2 regions of the Embleya sp. L77 genome follow, and region 2 is predicted to be linked to the other one. Evidence: predicted binding sites of a transcription regulator. Region 2 holds the regulator's gene; the other holds the start of a gene.
The links. The regulator HspR, encoded in region 2, represses chaperone genes until heat shock. The targets are predictions, from matches to a motif close to TTGAGNNNNNNNNNCTCAA.
Positions count from the first base shown of each region.

Region 1: a site for HspR is predicted at 4,738-4,756, ahead of lon (endopeptidase La). Genes of this name have one in related genera too.

Region 1 covers NZ_CM145709.1:1,186,640-1,198,813, forward strand. Annotated here, with positions in the region: gene hrpA (ATP-dependent RNA helicase HrpA) at 1-1,034, shown strand, start outside; gene ACZOOI_RS04760 (YiaA/YiaB family inner membrane protein) at 1,065-1,355, opposite strand; gene ACZOOI_RS04765 (hypothetical protein) at 1,483-2,025, opposite strand; gene lon (endopeptidase La) at 2,288-4,705, opposite strand; gene ACZOOI_RS04775 (GNAT family N-acetyltransferase) at 5,193-5,744, shown strand; gene ACZOOI_RS04780 (MFS transporter) at 6,011-7,297, shown strand; gene ACZOOI_RS04785 (NADPH-dependent FMN reductase) at 7,495-8,118, shown strand; gene ACZOOI_RS04790 (DHA2 family efflux MFS transporter permease subunit) at 8,175-9,665, shown strand; gene ACZOOI_RS04795 (HdeD family acid-resistance protein) at 9,828-10,574, opposite strand; gene ACZOOI_RS04800 (AMP-binding protein) at 10,750-12,174, opposite strand, start outside.
Region 2 covers NZ_CM145709.1:3,149,008-3,161,181, reverse strand. Annotated here, with positions in the region: gene ACZOOI_RS13350 (hypothetical protein) at 1-248, opposite strand, end outside; gene ACZOOI_RS13345 (hypothetical protein) at 261-614, opposite strand; gene ACZOOI_RS13340 (hypothetical protein) at 958-1,164, opposite strand; gene ACZOOI_RS13335 (hypothetical protein) at 1,161-1,358, opposite strand; gene ACZOOI_RS13330 (hypothetical protein) at 1,342-1,638, opposite strand; gene ACZOOI_RS13325 (helix-turn-helix domain-containing protein) at 1,726-2,949, opposite strand; gene ACZOOI_RS13320 (nucleoside/nucleotide kinase family protein) at 3,329-3,994, shown strand; gene ACZOOI_RS13315 (TIGR03767 family metallophosphoesterase) at 4,067-5,896, opposite strand; gene ACZOOI_RS13310 (heat shock protein transcriptional repressor HspR) at 6,040-6,513, opposite strand; gene dnaJ (molecular chaperone DnaJ) at 6,515-7,690, opposite strand; gene grpE (nucleotide exchange factor GrpE) at 7,812-8,405, opposite strand; gene dnaK (molecular chaperone DnaK) at 8,402-10,252, opposite strand; gene ACZOOI_RS13290 (hypothetical protein) at 10,581-11,648, shown strand; gene ACZOOI_RS13285 (hypothetical protein) at 11,645-12,174, shown strand, end outside.

The DNA.
Region 1 (12,174 bases), 2.0 Mb from region 2:
AGACGTGGGACCTGGCGAAGGTGCCCGACCACCTGCGGATGACGTTCCGGGTGCTCGACGACGACCGGCGCACGCTGGCCGAGGGCAAGGACCTGGAGGCGCTCAAGCTCAAGCTGCGCGACCGGATGCGGGCCGCGGTGTCCGAGGCGGCGAGCACGCTGGACATCGAGCGCACGGGCGTGACCTCGTGGACCATCGGCGAGCTGCCGCGCGTGGTCGAGCAGCGACGCGGGCCGCTGGTGGTCAAGGCGTATCCGGCGCTGGTCGACGAGGGCACCTCGGTGGCGGTCCGGCTGTTCGACAGCGAGCCGGAGCAGTTGCGCGCGATGCGGCTCGGGACGCGGCGCCTGGTGCTGCTGAACGTGCAGTCGCCGGTCAAGCAGATCCAGGGTCGGCTGCCCAACATGGCCAAGCTGACGCTGAGTCACAACCCGCACGGGGGCATCGATGCGCTCTTCGAGGACATCCTCGCGTGCGCGGCGGACATGCTGATCCAGGACGCGGGCGGCCCGGTGTGGGATGAGGCGGGCTTCGTCCGGCTGCGCGACCGGGTCAAGGCGGGGCTGCCTCGGCTGACCGAGGACACCGTGGTCAAGGTCGAGCGCATCCTGGGCGCGTCGCACAACGTCGCCGGGCGATTGAAGGCGACCCGGAGCCCGGCCCTGGCCCCGGCACTGGCCGACCTGAAGGCGCAGTACACGGCGCTGGTACACAAGGGCTTCGTGGCCGCGGCGGGTTGGCGGCGGCTGCCGGACGTGCATCGTTATCTCCAGGCGATGGAGCGGCGCCTGCAGCGCCTGGAGGCGGATCCGGTGCGGGACCGCGAGCGCATGCTGAAGGTCCATCAGATCCAGGCTGCCTACCGGGACCTGATGGACCGCCAGACCAAGGGTGCGCCGATTCCGGCCGACGTCGCGGCGGTTCGGTGGCAGATCGAGGAGCTGCGGGTGAGCTACTTCGCCCAGTCCCTGGGCACGCCGCAACCGGTGTCGGACAAGCGGATCCTGAAGACGATCGAGGAATTGGGGTCGTAGCCGGTCTCACGCTCCGGCGCCGGCACCGTGTCAGACCAGGTCGTTCTTGAACAGGTCGTGGTCGGTCAGCAGCTTCTCCAGGCGCGCCTGGTCGACCCGGCTGACCACGGCCTCACTCTCCTGCCGGTCACGCACGACCTTGGCGATGGTGATGCTCGACGTCACGACGTAAAGCACGCCGAGGCCGAGAAAGGCCCGAATCCAGCGGTCCACCGGCAGATAGACGATCCCGATCAGAACCGCACTCACGGACACGCCGAAGGACAGCGCGGCCTGGACGAAGAAGCCATGGGTGTTGTTGGTGCGCAGCGGCGATGTCATGGCAACAGTCTTCGCCGCGCCGCCGTTTGTCACATGAGTATGTGTACTCAACTCGCCCCGGGGATCCCGGATTCGGCGGCCCGCGAGTTCCGCCGGGGCCGCCGACGCCAGGATCGTTGCCGATGGGTCAACGGTAGGCCCAGTGGCCCTTCCGGTCCTCGGGGTTCAAGGCACACGTCACGGACTCACCCTGCTTCGTGATGCCCGGGGCTCCGATCGGTGAACAGAACTGACCTCTCCCGACGCCCGTCTTGACCGCCGGCGGATCGGTCTTCGGTGGATCCGCCTTGGGGGTCTCCGCCTTCGGGGCCTCCGTCTCCGGCGCACTGACCACGTCCTGCGGCGGAGCGGCCGGCGGTGGTTCGGCGACAGCCGTGCCGGCGGGCGGAGTCGGTGTGCCGCTCACGGGAGTCACACTCGTCGACGGCGCCGTGCGCGTGGGCGCCGGTGTCGTCGCCACCCCCGAGGGGGCCGACGTCGAAGCCGGTGTGACCTTGTCCGCCTCGGAGTCGTCCTTCGAGTCGGACAGCGAACTCGCTGCGGCGGCCAGGAAGACCACGCCGGCGACGACCGCCACGCCGATCTTCAACGGGCGTTGCCAGTTCACGTACTTCCACATCAGGAAGATGCCCACCGGCGCGAACACGATCAGCAGCACGACGATCCACACCGTGCGCTGATACCAGGGAAGTTGCGGCTGAGGTTGCGGCGGAAACCCAGGCGATGGCGGAGCGGACGAACCGTCTCCCCAGCCCGGGCCCCCACCCGTTCCATATGACATGCGCGAATACTGACAGCAACCAACCGAACTTTCCGGCACGTGACCGAATCGAGATTCGCGGCCAACCGGCTTGTCCGAGCTTGGCCGAAAAATGCTGCGCGAGCCGCCCGGAAGGCGACTCGCGCAGCATGTTCTCGCAGGCCCCGCAGGGTCAGGCGGCCACGGTGTGCTCGGCGGTGGCCGGCTCCAGGGCCAGTTCCAGTACCTCGCGCACGTCGGCCACCGCGTGCACGGTGAGTCGGCTCAGGACCTCCTCGGGCACGTCGTCCAGGTCGGCCTCGTTGCGCTTGGGGATCAGCACCGTGGTGACGCCGGCCCGCTCCGCGGCGAGCAGCTTCTGCTTGACGCCGCCGATCGGCAGTACCCGGCCGGTGAGCGAGACCTCACCGGTCATCGCCACGTCCGAGCGGACCGGTCGCCCGGTCAGCAGCGACACCAGCGCCGTGGTCATCGTGACGCCGGCGCTCGGGCCGTCCTTGGGCACCGCTCCGGCCGGGACGTGGATGTGCACGCCACGGTCCTTGAGGTCGCCCACCGGCACCTCCAGTTCCGCCCCGCGCGAGCGCAGGTAGGACAGCGCGATCTGCGCGGACTCCTTCATCACGTCACCGAGTTGGCCGGTCAGGGTCAGTCCCGTACCGCCGGTCTCCGCGTCCGCGAGCGACGCCTCGATGTAGAGCACGTCGCCACCCGCACCGGTGACCGCGAGCCCCGTGGCCACCCCCGGTACCGCCGTGCGCTGTTCGGCCTTGCTCAGCAGCGACTCCGGGGTGTGCCGGGGCCGGCCGAGGTAGTCGCGCAGGTCGCCGGCGTCCACCGTGATCGGCAGCGGGTGCGCCTCGGCGTCCAGCGCCTGCCGGGCCGCGACCTTGCGCAGCACGCGGGCGATCGAACGCTCCAGGGTGCGCACGCCCGCCTCGCGGGTGTACTCGCCCGCCAGCAGCCGCAGCGCGTCCTCGGTGAAGGACACCTCGGTGTCGTCCAGGCCCGCCTTGTCCAACTGACGCTTGATCAGGTGGTCCCGGGCGATGACGACCTTCTCGTCCTCGGTGTAGCCGTCGAGGCGGACCAGTTCCATCCGGTCCAACAGCGGCTCGGGAATCGTCTCCAGGACGTTGGCCGTGGCCAGGAACACCACGTCGGACAGGTCGAGTTCGACCTCCAGGTAGTGGTCGCGGAAGGTGTGGTTCTGCGCCGGGTCGAGTACTTCGAGCAGGGCGGCGGTCGGGTCGCCCCGGTAGTCCGAGCCGACCTTGTCGATCTCGTCGAGCAGGACGACGGGGTTCATGCTGCCCGCCTCCTTGATCGCCCGGACGATCCGGCCGGGCAGCGCGCCGACGTAGGTGCGCCGGTGGCCGCGGATCTCGGCCTCGTCCCGCACACCGCCGAGCGCGACCCGGACGAACGAGCGACCCATCGCGCGGGCCACCGACTCGCCGAGCGAGGTCTTGCCGACCCCGGGCGGGCCGACCAGGGCCAGCACCGCGCCGGAACGACGACCGCCGACCACACCGAGCCCACGCTCCTCGCGCCGCTTGCGAACCGCCAGGTACTCGACGATGCGCTCCTTGACGTCGACCAGGCCGGAGTGGTCCGCATCCAGGATCGCGCGCGCCTCGGCGATGTCGTACGCGTCCTCGCTGCGGTCGTTCCAGGGCATCTCCAGGACGGTGTCCAGCCAGGTGCGAATCCAGCCGCCCTCGGGCGACGCGTCGGAGGCGTGCTCCAGCTTGTCGACCTCCTTGAGCGCGGCGGCCAGCACCTTCTCCGGCAGATTCGCCGCCTCGACCCGGGCCCGGTAGTCCTCCTCCTCGCTGTCCGGGGTGCCGTTGAGCTCGTTGAGCTCCTTGCGCACCGCGGCCAGCTGCTGCTTGAGCAGGAACTCGCGCTGCTGCTTGTCCATCCCCTCCTGGACGTCCTTGCGGATCGTCTCGGCCACGTCCAGCTCGGCGAGGTGGTCCCGGGTCCAGCCGACGACCTTGGTCAGCCGCTCCCGGACGTCGACGGTCTGAAGCACCTCGATCTTCTGCTGGAGCGTCAGGTACGGGGCGTAGCCGGAGTTGTCCGCCAGGTCGCTGGGGTCCTCCAGGGCCTGTACGTGGTCGACCACCTGCCACGCACCGCGCTTGCCCAGCACGGTGGTGACCAGGGCCTTGTACTCGCGGGCCAGCTCGTCGGTGTGCTCGTCCGTCTCGGCGTCCGCCACCCGGGTCGCCTCGACCCACAGCGCCGCGCCGGGCCCGGTGGTACCGCTGCCGATCCGCACCCGGCCCTCGCCGCGCACCACCACGACCGACTCACCCCCGGGCAGCCGCCCGACCTGCTCGATCACGCCGAGCGTGCCCACCGCCGGGTACTGCCCGTCGTCGCGCGGAACAAGCAGCACCCGCGCCTTGCTCTCACTACGGATGCCGGGTCCACCGGACCGCCCCGCGGCGGCCCGCGCGGCATCCACGGCGGCACGGGTCTCCGCGTCATCGAGTTCGAGCGGGACCACCATGCCGGGGAGGACGACCACGTCGTCCAGCGGAAGAACCGGCAGAGTCAGGGTCCCGATGGTCTCGCTCATGTCATGCCCCTCAGGTAGCCACAGTCGAAAAGTTGCGCTGCACTGACTCAAGAAACAAGAGCCCCTCTTTGTTCCCCGGTCCTCCCGAGCCTCTGTTCGCCGTGAGCGAAGTTGTTCGAGAGCCCTGAAGGCTGCATGGGTCGGGTGAGGCCTCGGGTGGCGTACAGGTTGGGGACTTTGCTCGTGTCCATGAGCGCGTCACGAACGTGTGCAGCCGCCATCCGCTCCTGACGCTGCTTCGCGAGGGGCGTCGACCCGGAGTCACCTTTCGCGGTGGCGGGCCGGATCGACGCCCCGCCTCCGGTGTCCGGCGGGCGGGCGGCGATGCCGTGCTCGTGTGGCTGTCCTGACTGCGTGCGATCCGGTTGTCTGCCTCCGGCGTGGCCGGGCGTTGGGCGCAGTGGGTGAATTCGGCCCGTGGCTCTTACGTCACGGCCGGTGAGGCGGAAGAATCGGGCGACTTGATACGAGGGGGCGAATCCTGTCAGTGAGCGACGTCTTTCCCGAACGTGTCCTGCGTGCAGGCTCGATCACACTCCGGCCGTTCAGCGCCGATGATGTCGAGGACAACCGAACCGCCTGCGCGGACGAGGTGGTCCAACGATGGATACCGCTGCCGCGGCCCTACACCGTCGAGGCATCCGTCGACTGGTGTACGAAAACGGCGCACACCCTGCGCGAGTCGGGCGACGGCATCCACTTCGCGATCTCCGATCCTGCCGACCGGCGGCTCCTCGGCGCCGTCGGGCTCAAGCGGACCGACTGGCACGAACTGGTCAGCGAGGTGGGCTATTGGGTCGCTCCGTGGGCGCGCGGACGCGGGATCGCCGCCCAGGCCACCCGCGCACTCGGGCACTGGCTGCTGACCGAGCAGGGCTTCGAGCGTCTCGAACTCAAGGCCGCCGTGGGGAACATCCCCTCGCGCAAGACGGCGATCAAGGCCGGCCTCCATCGAGAGGGCATCCTGCGCAACGCCGGCCGCCTGCACACCGGCCGGGTCGACGTCGTGGTCTATTCGCTGATCCCGTCCGACCTGTAGGAAGGGCCGCCCCCCGGGCCGCCGGTCGGCTTCGATCCCACCACTCCGGTGGGGCTGATCGACGGTTGTGGCGATGGTGCGCAACTCGACGGTGGTGGGGGCGGATTGCCGTAAGAGCGGTCGTACGCCCGAAGCGGGCCGGGGACCAGGGGCATGGCGGAAGGGTTGACGGCGGGATACCGCCAGACCCGGTGTGGTGCGGGTGGTTGTACTGGGACACACCCCGCGTCGGGGTCTCACCCACCCGCAGCGCCGAAAGGGACGTCATGTCCGTCACCACCGGATCCGCCGAGCACACGACCGGTCGAACCGACCCGTCGTCTCAGGAGCAGACCCAGGCACAGGGATACGAACAGGTACAGGGACAAGGGCGGACACCGGAACAGGAATCCCGGCAGTACTGGCCGGCCGTCGTGTGTCTGTCGCTCGGGATCTTCGCGATCGTGACCAGCGAGATCCTGCCGATCGGGTTGTTGACGCCGATCGGGGGTGACTTCGGCGTCTCGGACGGGACGGCGGGGTGGCTGATGACCGTGCCGGGCCTGCTGGCGGCGATCTGCGCGCCGCTGGTGACCGTGTGCACCGGGCGGCTGGATCGGCGGACGATGTTGGTCGCGCTGATCGTGCTCCTGGCGGTGGCGAACTTCCTTGCGGCGGCTGCGCCCGCGTTCTGGGTGATGCTGGTGGCGCGGTCGCTGGTCGGGGTCACCATCGGCGGGTTCTGGTCGATCGGGGCGGGGTTGGCGCCTCGGTTGGTGCGCGCGAAGGCGGTGGGTACGGCGACCGCCGTGATCTTCGCGGCTGTGCCGGCCGGTTCGGTGTTGGGCCTGCCGGCGGGTACACAACTGGGCGAACACATCGGCTGGCGTGCCTCGTTCGTGGTCATGGGCGTGATCGCGCTGGGCGTGTCGATCGCGCTGCTCGTACTGCTGCCGCCGCTGCCCGCACTTCAGGTGACCCGCGCCGCGGTGTTGCGTGGGCTGTTGCGCGGCACCGACATCCGGATCGCACTCGCGCTGACCGCCCTGATCGTGATCGCGCACTTCGGCGCCTACACGTACGTGACGCCGTTCCTGGAGCAGGTCACCCACGTGGATCGCGGGCTGATCGGCGCCTACCTGCTGGCCTTCGGCGTGGCCGGCATCGTCGGCAACTTCGTCGCGGGCGTGACCATGGCGCGCAGCCTGCGGGCGACGTTCCTCACGTGTGCGGTCCTGATCGCCGCGGCCACGCTGCTGTTCCCGCTCCTGGGTCGGTGGGATGCCGGCGCGATCGGCCTGCTCGTGGTGTGGGGTCTGGCCTACGGCGCCGTGCCCGCCTGCTCTCAGACCTGGTTCGCCCGCTCCGCCCCGCAGGCTCGGGAAGCCGCCATGGTGGTATTCACGTCGTCCTTCCAACTCACCTTCGCCGTCGGTGCGCTCCTCGGCGGAGCCGTCGTGGACGCCACCTCCCCGTCGACGGTCATGCTGTGCGCCGGCGCCGTCGCCCTCACGATGGTCGCCACGATCTCCACGGTCGGCGGCCCCGCCGAAACGGCTCGGCACACCCCCTGATCAGCGGCCTCGGCCGCCTTCTCCGAGTGCGTCCACCCCGCCGCCACGTGCCCTCGCGCACCCGCCGCGAGGGGCGAAGCGCGCGACCGGACTTGACTTCAAGTCGACTTCAACTTCTAGCGTCTTCACCAGGCGCTCGGAGGAAGCACTTCCGGGGCCGCGCAGGACAGTTCGCACTTCTCTTCTTGGGGGCTTCCATGAGCATCGCCACGCACACGACCGCCGGCACGAGCGCCCACCCGAACACCGACCCCTTCCGGCTGGCCGTCATCGTCGGCAGCACCCGGGAAGGGCGTTTCGCCCCCGTGGTGTCCAACTGGTTCGCCGCCACGGCCGAGCAGCACGGGGACTTCGAGGTGGACATCATCGACCTGGCACACGACCGGCTGCCCGACGTGTGGGCGCCGATGGGCAGCGAACCCGCCGCCGTGGTCGACGCGGTGGGCGCTCGGCTGGCCGCCGCGGACGCGTTCGTGGTGGTCACGCCCGAGTACAACCACAGCTTCCCGGCCGGGCTGAAGAACATGATCGACCTGTTCCGCAGCGAATGGCAGGGCAAGCCGGTCGGGTTCGTGTCCTACGGCGGCATCTCCGGCGGCCTGCGTGCCGTCGAACAGCTGCGTCTGGTCTTCGCCGAGCAGCACATGGTCACCACCCGGGACGGGCTCGCCTTCCCGATGGCCTGGGAGAAGTTCGACGCCGAGGGTCGGCCGGTCGACGTCGCGGGCACCGAGGCCGCCGCCAAGGTGATGCTCGATCAGCTCGCCTGGTGGACCGAGGCCACCCGGTCGACGCGCGTGCGCCGCCCGTACGGCGTCTGAGCGCCGGTTCCCGAAGCAGCCGCAGCCATTCCTCCGCCGAACGCCAGGAGCCCGTGATGGCATCGACCACCGCCCCGGCCGCGAGCACGCCCGCGACCGCCGTCCCCACCCCTTCCCGCAGCGTCGCGATGATCGCCCTCGTGGTCGTCCTCGGTTCGGTGATGTCCGTGCTCGACGTCACCGTCGTCAACGTCGCGCTCAACCACCTCGCGCAGGACTTCGACGCCCCGCTGGCCACCATCCAGTGGGTCGCGACGGGGTACACGCTGGCCCTGGCCACCGTCATCCCGGTGGCCGCGTGGGCAATGGGCCGGTTCGGCACCAAGCGCCTGTACATGTTCTCGATCGGCACCTTCGCCGCCGGTTCCGTGCTGGCCGGGCTGGCCTGGTCGGCCGAGTCGCTGATCGCCTTCCGGGTCCTGCAAGGGCTCGGCGGCGGCCTGATCATGCCGGTCGGGATGACCATCCTGGCCCGCGCCTCGGATCCGAGCCGGATGGGCCGCACGATGGCCATCCTGGGCATCCCGATCCTGATCGGCCCACTTGCCGGTCCGATCCTGGGCGGGTGGCTGGTGGACGACGTCTCGTGGCGCTGGATCTTCTTCATCAACGTGCCGATCGGCGCCGTCGCCCTGACCCTGGCCGCCAAGGTCTTCCCCCGCGATACGCCGCAACCGACCAAGCCGCTGGACGTACCCGGACTGCTGATGCTCTCCCCCGGTCTGGCACTGCTGATCTACGGTTTGGCCACCGGCGGCGAGAAGGGCGACTTCGGCTCCACCGGGGCGGTGGTCCCGGCCGTGCTCGGCGCGCTCCTGGTGATCGGCTTCGTGGTCCGGGCGTTGCGGATCGAGCACGCGTTGATCGACCTGCGGCTGTTCCGCAGCCGCCCGTTCGTGGCCGCCGCGGGCACCATGGTGCTGTTCGTCTGCGCGTACTTCGGTTCGATGATGTTGGCCCCGCTGTACTACCAACTGGTCCGCGGCGAAAGCGCCACCGCCTCCGGCATGCTGGGCGCGCCGCAGGCCCTGTTCACCGCGGTGTCCATGCAGATCGCCAGCCGGCTCAGCGACCGGATCGCGCCGGGCCGGATCGTGCCGGTCGGGATCGTGGTCGCCGCCTCCGGCTTCCTCGCCTTCACCACGCAGGTCGCCGCGGACACGCCGTACTGGGTGCTGATGTCCTGCATGTCGGTGACGGGTGTCGGGGTCGGCATGACGCTGATGCCGACCACCGCCTCGGCGCTGCGCACCATGTCGCACGAGCAGGTCGCGGTCGCCGGTACCACCTTGACCATCATCCAGCAGGTCGCCGCCGCGATCGGCGGGGCGCTGATGTCGGTGCTGTTGGCCGGTGCGATGCGGGATGGCCTGCCGGCCGGGCGGGGGGCCGGTGGGCTCGGTGAACTGCACGCGTTGTCGCCGGGCGCGGTGCACGGGATCGGGCCTCGGTTGGCGGATGCGTTCCAGGGGACGTACTGGTGGGCGGTCGGCTTCATGGCACTGGCGTTCCTGCCGGCGCTGTTGATGAAGCGCCGGACGGGCTGAATCTCCGCAAACGCCGGGCGGGCTGTGAACAGCCCGCCCGGCGTTCGGCGTTGCGGGCGTTGCAGACCTCGAAAGCCTTACAGACGTCGCAGGCGTTGACGGCGTTGCAGACGTCGAAGCCGTTGCAGACCCCGAAGCCGCGCGCCGTCGAAGCCGCCGGCCCTACCGCTCGTCGTGCGTGCGCTTCGTCATGGTGTCCGGGCCCTTGAAGGTGCCTTCCCTGGACGTCCCCTGTTGGGCCTTCCACTCCGTGGTGGGCGCGTCGGGTGACGCCTCGTCCGGTCCGGCCGAGGTGGTTTCCGGGACCTCCGCCTCGCGGACCATGCCGACGATCCGACGGCCCGTCAGGCCCAGGCTGACCAGGCTGAGTCCGTCGAAGAGCAGGGCCAGCGAGATGAACGTGCCGATCGCATAGCGGCTGCTGCTGGGCCATTCGGCCAGTACCAACAGGCCCAGGACCAGGTCGACCACGCCGACCACGATGGTCCAGATCATCTTGGCGGACAGGCTCGCGACGCCGCCCACGATGCGGAACATGCCCGCGCCGAGCAGCAGGAGCGCCACGAACAGGGTCAGTGCCTCGGCCGCCACCTCGGGCCGGCGCAGCAGCACCACACCCGCCGCGATGTTGAGCGCGGAGACCGCGACCACGAGCCAGAACGCGTTCTCCTTGCGCGCCTGGATGGCCTGGACGAAGCCGACCACGCCGCCGATCAGCAGCAGCCAGCCGAACAGCACCATCGTGGTCAGCGTGGCGACGCCCGTGTAGACCAGGCCGACGATCCCGCCGAGCACCAGCACGGTGCCGAGCACGACCAGCAAACCGAAACCGAATCCCTTGCCGCTGCGCCGATGCCGCCCCGCGCCGGATTCGGCGGTCGGTCCCGTGACGCCCTTCGTGCTGTCCATGGGTGCCGCTCCTCGGATCTGCCCACGCCCGCAGAATCGCGTGCGTGGTACGCCTTCCCCTTGGAAAGCGACATATCCGCATGATCAGCTATCCGCCTGATCGGTCGTGCGTACGACCGGCCGTCCCACCCTCGACGGCCGGCCCCGCAACAGCCGCGCCGGCCACTCGTACCGATCAGCGCCGCGTCCCCGGCGGCAACGACGGCGGCAGCGCGGACCGTACCGGGGACAGTGCCGGCCGGGTCGAAGGCATCGGGGTCGGCACCGGCACACCCCGCACCGCCGGGCCCGGACGATCCGTCAGGCCCAGGAAGTGCCGGCGCAGCCGATACTTCTCCACCCGCCCGTTCGGCGTCCGAGGCATCCGCGCGACGATCCGCACGTGCGCCGGCCGCATGTACGCGGGCAACGACTGCGCGCACCACGCGCGTAGTTCGTCGGGATCCAGCGGCCGGCCCGGCTCGGGCTCGGCGTACAGGACCACCTCGTCCTCGTCCTCCCGGTCGGCGGGCACCCCGAACACCGCGCCGACCGCGATGTCGGGATGCTGGTTGACCAGGTCCTCGATGTGGTACGCCGACACGTTCTCGCCGCGGATCCGGATCCGGTCCACGACCCGGTCGACGAAGTGCAGCAGCCCGTCCTCCTCGTCGAACACCGCCGCGTCGCCGGTGTGGAACCACAGGTTGCGGGTGGCCTCCGCGATGCTCAGCGGATCGTCCACGTACTCCTGCACCAACAGCCCCGGCAGATGCGGCCGGATCGCCAGGTGCCCGACCACGCCGCGCGGCACCGGCCGGTCGTGCTCGTCCAGGATCGCCACCCGGGCGAACGGCAAAGGTGCGCCCAGGCAGCCCTTGCGCACGATCCGGGCCCCGTCGAGCACCGGCACGCCCAGTCGGGCGCACGCCTTCGCGACCGCCGCCGGCGCCAGTCCGCGCCGCAGCGCCGGCGGCGTGGCCTCGCTCGGGTCCAAGCCGACCAGAACGGCCGCGATCGGCAGCCCGGTCTCGACCTGCCCGTAACCGGCGACCACGGTGTCGATCCCGTACCGGCGGGCGAACGCGCGATGGGTCGGCGGCAGCGGCTGCATGAGCACCGTGCTCAGCGGGTTGTTGCGCTCGCCGCGCAGTTCGGGCGCGCCGGCCAGCCAGCCCACCATCGTCTCGGTGAGCACCGCGCCGGTGGCCCCCGCCGACACCACGCGGCGCCAGAAGTCGACCGGGTGGAAGCGGTCCCACAACGCCACGCCGGCGCCCGCCCAGGCGGCCCGGGCCAGACCCGCGAACGCGCCCTGGATCGAGTGCAGCGGCAGGTCCACGTGCACCACGTCCTCGGGCGTGGTGAGTCGGCGCAGCAGCAGCGTGTACGAGGCGAGCCAACGGTGCGGCAACACCGCCGCCTTGGGCCGGCCGGTCACCCCGGCGGTGTGCACGATCATCCCGACGTCGCCCGGATCGATCACCACGGCCGGCGGCACCGCGCGGGCCAGGAAGTTGGCGTAGGCGATCTCCGGGTAGCCGTGCGGCGGCCGGGGCCCGACCGCGTCGTGCACGGTCAGCCGCGGCAGCCGGTTCAGGTGCGGCCGGACCGCCTCCAA
Region 2 (12,174 bases):
GGCTTCACGGTCACGCAACGACCGGGCGGAAACTCGTCGGTCTCGATCACCTCCCCGTCCGGCTGCCCGGCGCGCTCGTTCTCCGCGTTGATCCGGACCCAATCGCCTTTCACCACACGGCGCGTCGTGCGGCGCGGCGGCTCGTCGTCCTGGCGGCGCGCAACCACTGCGGGCAGCACCTCGCAGCGGACGGACGGACTACCAACCGGCGGCGCCGCAAACCGGCGATAGGGCCGATCTTCATTCACGTCTCGTCCCGGTCACGCTGCGGCCTCGTCCACCTGGCGCTTGGCCAGGTCTTTGAGGGACACACCTGTCCGGGCGCCCGTCATGAGACGCGCGTCTCGCGTGGCCACGGGACCAAGCTCAACAGCCTTGCGCACCAACGGCGGCAACAGCGCGGCGCGTTCGGTGTCCAGCGCGAGGAAGCGCAGCGGCGCGGACCACTGCGGCTCGTGACTGGCGTGCGGCTGCACATACGCGGTGGTGCCCTCTACTCGAACGAGTACCCCGCGCGGGCGGCCGGTCTCGTTCTCGACGTAGCGCACGGGGTCACCCTTCGCTACCGCGGCGTTGACCGGGCGGAACGTCCGCCATTCGCTGTACTCGACCACGTCAAACACCTCCGGTGTCACTCGCCGTCGCGCCGCAACGAGAGCACGTCACCGTGCCGTCGCCCTGCGGGTTGGCTGCATGCGAGTTGTAGTTCTGCAAGCAGTCCCGTTCCGACATGTTGTAACCGGACCGGACCTTCGTAGGGTTGTGTGCCATGTGTCCTCGTTCGGTTGCTGCTGAATAGGGGAGAGGCGGCCACGCGGTGCAGATCGAGTGGCCGCCTCTCGTCCGGCGCTTCCGGTGTGCCGGACTCTCCCTGCCGACCGGACCATGGGGAGGCAGGGAGGGACTAGCGCCGTGCCGCCGGTAGCCACGACCAAATGGGTTCGGCGGCACGGCAGATCAGGGACGTGGCGGCGGCTTCACACCGACGAGTGTCTGTTCACCACAGTCGCGGCACAGCTTGCGAGTTACGTTGTCGGGCAGCGACTCGACCTGTTCCGCCCACCAATGCCCGCCGTCGATCCGGACGCAGGCAGCCGGTGAAATGCGGTACAGGCTTCCGTCTGGCTTGCTGCGGCGCTCCGTGCGCGAGTGATTGTCCGTCACGCCGCATCCTCCGGCGGCTCGATCGAGCGCACACTGCCGGACGGCATAACCCAGACAGGCGACCCGTCGAACGGGCGGACCGTGAGCTTCTGCCCGTTGTTGGGAAGGGTCTGCATCATGACGATCTCGCCGGGGTGACGCACCGCGCGGTGTGCCTCATCTGCTGGCTCGACGTGGTCACCCTTGTGGTACATCACTGCCCCCTGCCGTGCGCCGACATGGGACGTCATTGGTCATGGCACCGCCGGCGAGCATGATCTCGAACGCGCTGTGCAGTGCTTCGACATCACGGCCGTCGAGCACGAGAGTTACGTCGGCGATGAACTCGCCGTCGCGCGACAGCCACACCGGAACAGCCAACCGGCCGGCTTGAGTGCGATAGGGAGGCTTGTCGGACGCGCGAGCAACTCGCCACCCCTGCACGGGATTCGCGGTCACGTCGCCCCCTAGGGTCGAGTTCGCGATTGTCACCATGTCGCAGACCGTAGGGTGGACGTAACAGAGCGACCCGGAAGATTCCTCCGGGTCGCTCCTGGTTCCGGGTTTCTGTCTTGGAGCGGGCTACTCCAGAACCCCGACCTTCGCAGCGAGTTCCCGCAGCTCAGACCTATATGTCGGGCGCTGACGCTTCAGCAAATCGCGCACAGCATCACGAACGAGCGGGAAGAACTTCACCTCTTCGGGCGACTCGGCGGCAATCTGCTGCAAGACGAACAGGGTTCCGAGGTCATCGCGCTTGAGCCTGTGCGCTGCCATCACCTCGACCCGGTATCGAGTCCGCCGCTCTAGCGGGAGAAGCGGATTCACCTCGACATGGTCGGCAAGTCGAAGGGCTTCCGCTGCATCCCCTTCTTCGGCTGCCAGGTGCACGCCGTGCATTGCTACGTTGGTCGGCCCGAAGCTCGTACGCCAATCGTTCCGATCCGCACGGTTCCGGCGCGCCACCTCGTCCGCGGCCCGTAGGTAGTCCCACGCTGCTGGCGCATTCCCGCCGCGAACGGCGGCAATAACTGCGGCCAGGTGCAGAGCGCCGTAGACGGAGACGTGTTCTGGAGTTGCGTTACTACCGGGTGCGTATGTGTCCATGGCTGAGCGAGCCAGGTCAAGGGACTCGGTTACATGTCCCCGCACCGTAAGCACGGTGCATAGGTTCCACGCGCTAGCTGCGCTCAGCACAGGATCGCCGGTCGACTCGGCAAGCATGAGCGCGCGGTCCGCAGCGACGCGCGAGAGTTCGACCTCACCCACGCGACGCAGGTAGACCTGTAGCAAGTGATAGAGCGACACGAGCGCGATCACTGCCTGCGTTTCCTCGTCGCCGCTCGATAGGCGCAGGGTGAGATTTGCCTCGTGCAGCAACCCGGGTAGGACAGGCCCGACGAGAGCGTATCTGTCGATCTCGCGTTCGTAGGTCGTCCACACCTCGTCAACTCGGTCAGCAAGTTGCCGGGCCGTCAGGGGTTCGCCCGGGAGGTCCCGGCCGAGCAGCGACGGAAGCGTGTTCATTGCTGCCCGGATCGCAGGCACCGACGAATGTTCCAGGGTGCCATTCGGGGCCAGAGCAAGGGCCCGACCCGTCAGGTCGGTCAGGTCACGAAGGCCCAGCACGCGCATGATCTCAAGCAGGAGCGACAACCGGTCGATCGGGAGCACCCCGCGCTCGACGCGCGATACCCAATCCTCGGAACGGCCGATCAAACCGCCGAGCGCGGCTTGCGAAATTCCTTTACGAGTGCGGTAGATGCGGATGCGGTCACCAATGGTCAGCTCTGCGCCGATCTCCATTTTGGCCCCCGGGTTCGACGTGTAGGCAGCTTCAGGGTAAGCGCAACCCGGGAGGATCGGGCTACGCATGTTGCGCCTCTTGCCCAGAGCATCGACCTGCCCGAGGTGTCCGCGGGTACGGAAAGGCCCCGTCCGTTAGCGAACGGGGCCTAGGTGCAGGTCAGAGTGTGTGCTCAATGGATGCGCTGACGGTGGTGAGCTTCTGTGCATCCATGTGAGGTGTGCGACTCCTTCGCTTCGGGCACGCGCTGTCACGGCCATCATCCCGTCCGTGCCGCGTGTGTACCGCACCCGAACGGTTCTTTGACTGTGAGAACCACAACTAAGTTGAGTCTATTCCACTCAACCGTGTGTCGCCGGGGATGCCTAGACTGCGGACATGCCAGATGTGTCCGGTGCCCTCGAAACGCTCGACGCGCTTGCGGATGCGGCGGTACGGCTGATTCCGGCGGCGCCCGACGCCGACCGTGTCGTGCTCGGCCTCGCCGGTCCACCGGGCGCCGGGAAGTCCACCCTCGCCGGTCGCCTGGTGCGCGCGATCGAGCAGCGGGTCGGCGCCGGCACCGCCGCCTACATGCCACTCGACGGCTTCCACCTGTCGAACCTGCAGCTCAAGCGGGTCGGCCGGTTGCACCGCAAGGGCGCGGTGGACACCTTCGACGTGTGGGGCTACGCGAGCACGCTGGCGCGCGTGGTGCACGAGGTGGACCGGGACGTGTACGTGCCGGACTACGACCGCACGCTGCACGAACCGGTGGCCGCACGGCACGTGGTCCGACCCGGCACCCGGATCGTGGTGACCGAGGGCAACTACCTTGCGCTGGACGCCCCCGGCTGGACCGACGCCTACTGCCTGATGACCGAGGTCTGGTACGTGCACGCCTCGGACCGGGTCCGCGACGAGCGGTTGACCAGGCGCCAGCGCCGGGGCGGGCGCAGCCCCGGCGAGGCGATGGCCTGGGTCGCGGGCAGCGACCGGCCCAACGGCGAACTGGTCAAGCGCTCCAAATCCCGCTGCGCGCGGGTGGTGACGGTGGTGTGGTGACTCCGCACCCGCACCGGCCGGCTGGGTGCGACGGCCCGGCCGGCCGACCGCGGCGCCCGGGCCGGACACGGCCTAGGTGAGCCACGCCGGCGTCGGCACCAGCAGTTCCACGTTGCGGTCCTCCAGTCGACCGCGGCGGCCGTCCACCTTGGGGTCGGGGCGGTCGCGCTCCTGCCAGTCGTTGCCCGCGAGTTCGCGGGCGAGTGCGGCCAGGGCGACCGGGTCGTCCAGCTTGCCGCCGTTGGACTCCGGCCCGGCGGAGTCGACGATGGTGCCGTAGATGGAGAGCGTGCCGTTCTTGTTGTCGCCGATCTCCACGATCCGCGCCTGCGAGGGCCAGTCGATGTGCGAGGCGGTGTTGATCTCCCAGAAGCCGCCGGGGACGGCGCTGCCGGCCGGTCGCGGGTAGGGCTTCACGTTGTTGTCGTGGGTGTGCCCGTTGACCCACAGCACCACGTTCGGGAAGCGCAGCAGCAGCGCCAGCACCTGCGGGCCCAGGATCCGCGCGGGTTGCCCCGAGGGCACCGTCTTGTTCACCAGCGTGTCGATCGTGTGGTGGCTGAACAGCACGAACAGCATGTCCTTGCCGGTGCCCTGGACCACCTTGCCCTGCTCGTCCAGGTAGCTGGAACTGCCCTTGACCAGGTGGTCCTGGAGCCAGGCGAACTGGGTCGGGTCCAGGCAGCCGGAGTCCAGGCCGTACTGGTTCACCGTGTCCAGGACCAGGCAGCGCACCCGACCCTGGTCGAAGCTGTAGTACGCGGTCTTGGCGTCCAGGTTCGCCTGGGTGAAGCCGTGGCCCTTGGGCAGGCCGGTGGTGTTGAAGTGCTCCTTGATCGTCTCCGCGCGGTCGATCAGCCGGCGGTCCGGGTCGGGGGTGACCTTGCGCTTGGGGCCGGCCAGCAGTGCGGCGAGGGCGTCCGGCTTGCCGTTCTGCAGCCCGAGCGCGAGCGAGACGATGGTCTGGCCCGGGGATATGTCGAGCACCTTCTCGTCGCCGACCGCGACCTTGGCCAGCAACTCGGTGACCGGCAGGTTGCCCTGGACCAGACCGTCGTGGTTGCCGTACGCGGTGTACCAGGGGGTCTTCAGGCCGGTCGCCTCGAACGGACGCCGGCATGCGTCGAGCAGGCCCGGCACGGTGGGGAAGCCGTAGTCGCGCCGGGGCACGTCGTCCTTCTGCCCGGCCGGCGTGCCGTCCGGGTGCCAGTAGCGCTCGTGGTACGCGACCGCGTCCATCGGGCCCTCGTACTTGTTCCGGTCGCCCGAGTCCGGGGTCACCTTCTTGCCGCCGTCCAGCACGTCGATGTACCAGCGCAGCTCGTTGAACTGGATGTTGTCGGTGTTGTCGCCCGTGCAGATGGTGAAGGCCAGCGGTTGGCCGAGGGCCGGGCCCTTGCCGATCCGGTTCAGCGACCGCACCATCGCCTCGGCGATCTGTGCGGTCAGCACCTCCTGCGGGCGGTGCGACGACTGGAACGGCAGCAGTTTCGCGAACGGCTGGTCCTTGTCGCTGTGCCGGTCCAGGAAGTCCACCCGCGCGGTCGACTGCGAGTCCTGGATATGTATGTCCGTCAACTGGGTGAAGGCGACCAGCGGTTGGCTTTTGGCCTTGATGCCGGGCCCGGCACCGGGGGCCAACTCGGTGCGCAGCAGGTGCGGTTCGCCGGGACCGGCGACCACCTTGCGGTAGCCGCCCGCGCCGGGCGGGCCGAGCACCAGGGTGCGTTCCAGCGTGGTGCCGGCCGGGGCGGCCGAGCCGCCCGGGGTCGGGGCGCCGGACTTGGGCGCATCGCTCGACTTCTTGTCCGGCTCGTCCTTGGCGTCGGTGCACGCCGCCGCTCCGAGCAGTGCCGCACTCGCGGCCGAGTACTTCAGGACGTCCCGACGATTCGGCTTCATGCGGCGACCCTACTGACGCGTATCGAACGGCATCAAGGAATGCCCGCGAGCCGGCCGCAGCCCGCCGCCGCACGAACGAGGGGCGCGGCCGAAGCCACGCCCTCGGTGTATCCCATGGCCGGCCGATTCCGCCGGCCCGTCGGTCAGTCGGTACGCCCGCGCCTGGGCTTCCAGACCACGAGCGCGGTGCCCGCCTGCGGCCGGACCGGGACCAGGTCGCGCCGGTAGGACGCATGAACGGCCGCCTCGCGGCGGGCGCTCGCGTCCGTCGCCTCGTGCAGCGCGTGCTCCAACTCGGCCACGCGCATGCGCAGCGCGAGCACCTGGTTCTCCAGCTCCAGGATGCGCTTGATCCCGGCGAGGTTGATGCCGGCCTCCTGGGAGAGCCGCTGCACCTCGCGCAACTGCATGATGTCGCGGGCGGAGTAGCGCCGCCCGCGACCGGCCGTGCGGTCCGGCGAGACCAGGCCGAGTCGGTCGTATTGGCGCAGCGTCTGCGGATGCAGGCCGGACAGTTGTGCGGCCACCGAGATCACGTAGACCGGAGAGGTCTCGTCGATCTCGTAGCCACGCCGCCCGCCGATGCCGCCGTCGCCGCCCAAGCCGCCCGGTCGCATGTCATGCCCCCTTCGCCGCGTCCAACAGATCGGCTCGGGGATCGTGCGCGACGGTCGCCTCGCGGAACGCCTCCAGCGCCTCGCGCGCCTTGTCGTTCAGCTGCTGCGGGACCGTCACCTCGATGGTGACCAGGAGGTCGCCCCGAGTGCCGTCCTTGCGTGCCGCACCACGCCCGCGGACGCGCAGTGTCCGGCCGTTGCCCGTGCCCGCGGGGAGCTTGAGCGTGACCGGGACGCCGCCCAGGGTGGGCACGGTGACCTCCGCCCCGAGAGCGGCCTCCGGGAAGGTGACCGGCACGGTGACGGTGAGGTTGTCGCCCTTGCGACCGAATACGGCGTGCGCCTTGACGTGCACCACGACGTAGAGGTCGCCGGAGGGGCCGCCGCGCTCGCCGGGAGCCCCCTTGCCCTTGAGCCGGATCCGCTGGCCGTCCTGGACCCCGGCCGGGATCCGCACCTGCATCGTGCGCGAACTCTTGGCCCGGCCACTGCCGTTGCACACGATGCACGGGTCGTCCACCAGCAGTCCGCGACCCTTGCAGTCGCGGCACGGCTCGGAGAAGCCGAAGCCGCCCTGCGGTCGACTCACGTTGCCGGAGCCCGCGCAGGTCGGGCACATCCGCGGGGTGGTGCCCGCGGCCGCGCCCGTGCCGTTGCAGTGCCGACACGCCTCGGAGCTGGTCAGTCGGATCGGCACGGTCGCACCGTCGACCGCGTCCGCGAAGCCGAGGGTGACCTCGGACTCCACGTCCGAGCCGCGCCGCGGCTGCTGGCGCCCGGTCTGGCGACCGCCGCCGAACAAGCCGCCGAAGATGTCGCCCAGGCCGCCGGTGCCGCCCGCACCGCCCTGCTGCTGGCCGCCGAAGATGTCGCCGAGGTCGAAGGGGAAGCCGCCGGCGCCGCCCGGCCCGCCGCCGGGGCCGCGGAAGCCGCCCCCGCTGCCGAACAGGGTCCGCGCCTCGTCGTACTCCTTGCGCCGCTTCTCGTCGGCGAGCACGTCGTAGGCTTCCGAGATCTCCTTGAACCGTTCCTCGGCCCTGGTGTCACCCTTGTTCTTGTCCGGGTGGAACTCGACGGCGAGCTTGCGGTAGGCCTTCTTGATCTCGGCGGTGCCGGCGTCCTTGGGGACGCCGAGCACCTTGTAGTAGTCCTTCTCCAGGTAGTCCTTCGTACTCATGCGCCCCTCGCCGATCGGGTCGGGGTGCCCTCGTGCTCCGAGCGCCCGTTTCCGGATTCACTCCACCCGCGCATCGGCGTCCCTCCTCTCCGCTTCTCGTCGTCTGGTTCCCGGTGACGGTTCAGCTGCCGGCCACTTCGCCCGACTCCTCCGGACCGCCTTCGGCGTCCGCCGTGGGCTCCGCGACCGCCACCCGCGCCGGGCGGATGATCCGTTCGCCGACCTGGTAGCCGGGCTGCAGGATCTCCACGCACGTGGGCTCGGTGACATCGGTCGCGTACGAGTGCAGCAGCGCCTCGTGCACCGTGGGGTCGAACGGGTCGCCCTTGGAACCGAAGCTCTGCAGCCCCATCTTGGCCACGATCGACTCCAGCGACTCGGCGACCGACTTGAAGCCGCCCGCCAGTTCGCCGTGGTCCCGGGCCCGGCCGATGTCGTCGAGCACCGGGAGCAGTTCGCTCAGCACCTTGATGGCGGCCAGTTCGCCCGCCACGTTGCGGTCCCGCTCGACGCGCTTGCGGTAGTTCGCGTACTCGGCCTGGAGCCGCTGCAGGTCGGCCGTGCGCTCGCCGAGCTGGTTGCGCAGCTCGGCGGCCTCGGCCGCCCCGGGGGCCGGGGCCGCCGCCGAGGCGGCGGTCCCGGTTTCCGGCTTCGGCTCTGTCTCTTGGGCGTCGCCCGGGACGGCGCCGTGGTTCGAGCCGGTCCCTTCGGTCACGCAGCACCGCCCTTACGGTCCTCGTCGACGATCTCGGCGTCCACGACGTCGTCGTCGGCAGTGTTGCCCGCGGCGTCGCCGGTCGAACCGGCCGCACCCTCGGCGCCGGGCTGGGAGTTCGCGTACATCGCGGTGCCCAGCTTCTGGCTCGTGGTGCTGACCTTCTCCGCGGCGTCGCGGATCGCGGCCAGGTCCTCGCCCTTGAGGGCGTCCTTCAGCTCGGTGAGCGAGGTCTCCACCTCGGTCTTCACGTCGGCCGGGACCTTGTCGCTGTTGTCCTTGATGAACTTCTCGGTGGTGTACACCAGTTGCTCGGCCTGGTTGCGGGTCTCCGCAGCCTCGCGGCGCTGGTGGTCCTCCTCCGCGTGCGCCTCCGCCTCGCGCATCATCCGGTCGATGTCGTCCTTCGGCAGGCCGGAGCCGCCGGTGATGGTCATCGACTGCTCCTTGCCCGTGCCCAGGTCCTTGGCGGACACGTGCACGATGCCGTTGGCGTCGATGTCGAAGGTGACCTCGATCTGCGGCAGCCCGCGCGGGGCCGGCGGCAGGCCGGTCAGCTCGAACATGCCGAGCTTCTTGTTGTAGGCGGCGATCTCGCGCTCGCCCTGGAACACCTGGATCTGCACCGACGGCTGGTTGTCCTCGGCCGTGGTGAAGATCTCCGAACGCTTGGTCGGGATCGTGGTGTTGCGCTCGATCAGCTTGGTCATGATGCCGCCCTTGGTCTCGATACCGAGAGACAGCGGCGTCACGTCCAGCAGCAGGACGTCCTTGACCTCACCCTTGAGCACACCGGCCTGGAGCGCGGCGCCGACGGCCACGACCTCGTCCGGGTTGACGCCCTTGTTGGGCTCCTTGCCGCCGGTGAGCTCGCGCACCACGTCGGCCACGGCCGGCATCCGGGTCGAGCCGCCGACCAGGACGATGTGGTCGATCGCCGAGAGCGGGATGCCCGCGTCCTCGATGACCTTCTGGAACGGCACCTTGGTGCGGTCGAGCAGGTCCTGCGTCAGCTGCTGGAACTGGGCGCGGGTGAGCTTCTCGTCCAGGTGCAGCGGGCCTTCGGCCGAGGCCGTGATGTAGGGCAGGTTGATCGAGGTCTCCATCGAGGAGGACAGCTCGATCTTGGCCTTCTCCGCCGCCTCGCGCAGACGCTGGAGGGCCATCTTGTCCTTGGACAGGTCCACGCCGTGCGCGTTCTGGAACTGCTTGACCAGGTGGTCCATGACCCGCTGGTCCCAGTCGTCGCCGCCGAGGTGGTTGTCACCGTTGGTGGCCTTGACCTCGACCACGCCGTCGCCGATCTCCAGGAGCGACACGTCGAACGTGCCGCCGCCGAGGTCGAAGACGAGGATGGTCTGCTCGTCGGCCTTGTCCAGGCCGTACGCCAGCGCCGCCGCGGTGGGCTCGTTGACGATGCGCAGCACGTTCAGACCGGCGATCTCGCCGGCCTCCTTGGTGGACTGCCGCTCGGCGTCGTTGAAGTACGCCGGCACGGTGATGACCGCGTCGGTGACCTTCTCGCCGAGGTAGGCCTCGGCGTCGCGCTTGAGCTTCATCAGGATGCGGGAGCTGATCTCCTGCGCGGTGTACTTCTTGTCGTCGATCGCCACGGACCACGTGGTCCCCATGTGGCGCTTGACGGACCGGATGGTCCGGTCGACGTTGGTGACGGCCTGACGCTTGGCCACCTCGCCGACCAGCACCTCACCGTTCTTCGCGAAGGCAACCACGGACGGTGTGGTCCGCGACCCCTCCGCGTTGGTGATGACGGTCGACTCGCCGCCTTCCAGAACGCTGACGACGGAGTTCGTCGTACCGAGGTCGATACCGACCGCACGTGCCATGATTCGCTTCCTCCACGGAAAGAGTTGAGTGGTTGTCGCTCAAGGATGAGCCGTCGGGTGCAACCGGTCAAATCGCTTGAGTATTCCTGACTCAACTTTAGTGCCTCGCGCGCTGTGAGGGGCGGTTTTCCGGCGGTGGCGACCCGGCGGTCGGGACGCATGGCGTCATCGAAACGTTGTGCGCCCCCGGAGACTTATTCAGGTGAATGTCGCCACAAACGACACCCTTGACCTCTGCGGTCCCTCCAGGCGCATGGCAGCATGTCTCCGCGCCTGATGCCTGCAAGCACACGCCAGGCGAAAGCCGAGATCCGAGGGGGACCTCCCGATGAGCGATGGTCAGGGCTATCCGCCTGTGCCGCCGATGCCACCCGGCCCGCCGGGACAACCGGGACAGCAGGGACAGCCGGGCCCGCCGCAGGGTGGCTATCCGCAGCAGGGTGGGTACCCACAGCCCGGCGGCTTTCCGCAGCAGCAACAACAACAGCAGCAGCAGGGCGGCTTCCAGGAGCCCGCCGGCTATCCGTACCCGCAGTACAGCCAGTACGGGCACTACCAGCAGTACGGGCAGAACCCGATCCAGCTGGACCCGAACGGCCGGCCGCCGCGCGGGGGCCGCAGCAAGAAGGTGATCGGCACCTGGATCGTCGGTGTCACCGGCGCGATCGTCGCATCCGTCGTGGTCGCGCTGGTCGGCTTCGACGACCCGACCGACAAGAAGGACCCGGCCGCGCAGAAGACCACGGCCGCGCCGATCGTCACCGGCAAGTCCGCCGCCCCGCAGAACACCGCCGCGACCGGGCCCAAGAAGGCCGACATCACCAACACGCTGAAGATCCCGGACACGCTGCCCGCGATCACCGGGCCCAAGTTCGCCAACCTCTCGGTCGACCCGAAGACCTGGCCCAAGGCCTGTGACCTGCTGACCGACGAAGAGATCAAGACGGTCATCCCCGAAGCCACGATCCGCGAGCGCAAGAGCTACATGGGTCGGTACTCGAACATGTTCGGCAAGGCCGTCAACGACAACGAGTGCGACATCCTGCTCGACCTGCCGAACCTGCAGTCCTCGGACTATCCCGCGAAGATCAACGTCACCACCTACGGCTTCAAGCCGTTGGCCGACGAGAAGACCTCCTTCGCCAAGGAGAAGACGCAGGCGGAGACGGCCACCAAGGCATACCCCGACCAGTACGACGACATCCCGGCCGCCAAGCTCGGCGTGGACGGGGCGTTCCGCGACAACCGTACGGTGCAGATCTCCAAGAACGGCTTCCGGGTCTGGGTCACCGTGGACGCCCAGATCGAGGACTCGCAGGGCAACCCGCTCAAGGGGAACACCATGGCGCGTCAGTACGGTCCGACCGTGGCCGCAGTCGTCGGGCAGAAGCTGTGAGCGGGGGTTGGCCGCAGGGCCCCGGGCAGCACGGCGGCGGCCACGGCCAACCCGGGCAGTACCCGCAACACCCGCCGCAGCAGCCGGCCTTCCCGCAGCAGCAGGGCCATCCGCAGCAACAGGGCTATCCGCCGCAGCAGCCCGGCTACCCGCCGCCGGGTCCGTACGGACCGCCCGGCCACCCGTACGGGCAGCCCACGCCGCCGCGCCGGAACAACCGGTTCGCGCTGTGGGCCGCGGTCGCGGTCGTCCTGATCGGAGCGGGCGTCGGCGGCTTCGTGCTGCTGAACAAGGACGACGACGCGGACACCGCCAAGCCCGGCCCGACCTCGGTCGGCCCCGCGGCGCCGGGGGCCTCCGGCGGCGGCAAGAGCGGCCCGCCCGGCGAGAGCGCGGCGCCGGCCGATCGCCCGATGGTTTTCCCCGCAGCGCCGCCGGCCGACGCCGGGCCAAAATTCAACGCGACCAACGACGGCAAGACCTGGCCGAAGGCGTGCGACATGTTCTCGGACGCGCAGCTCGGCAA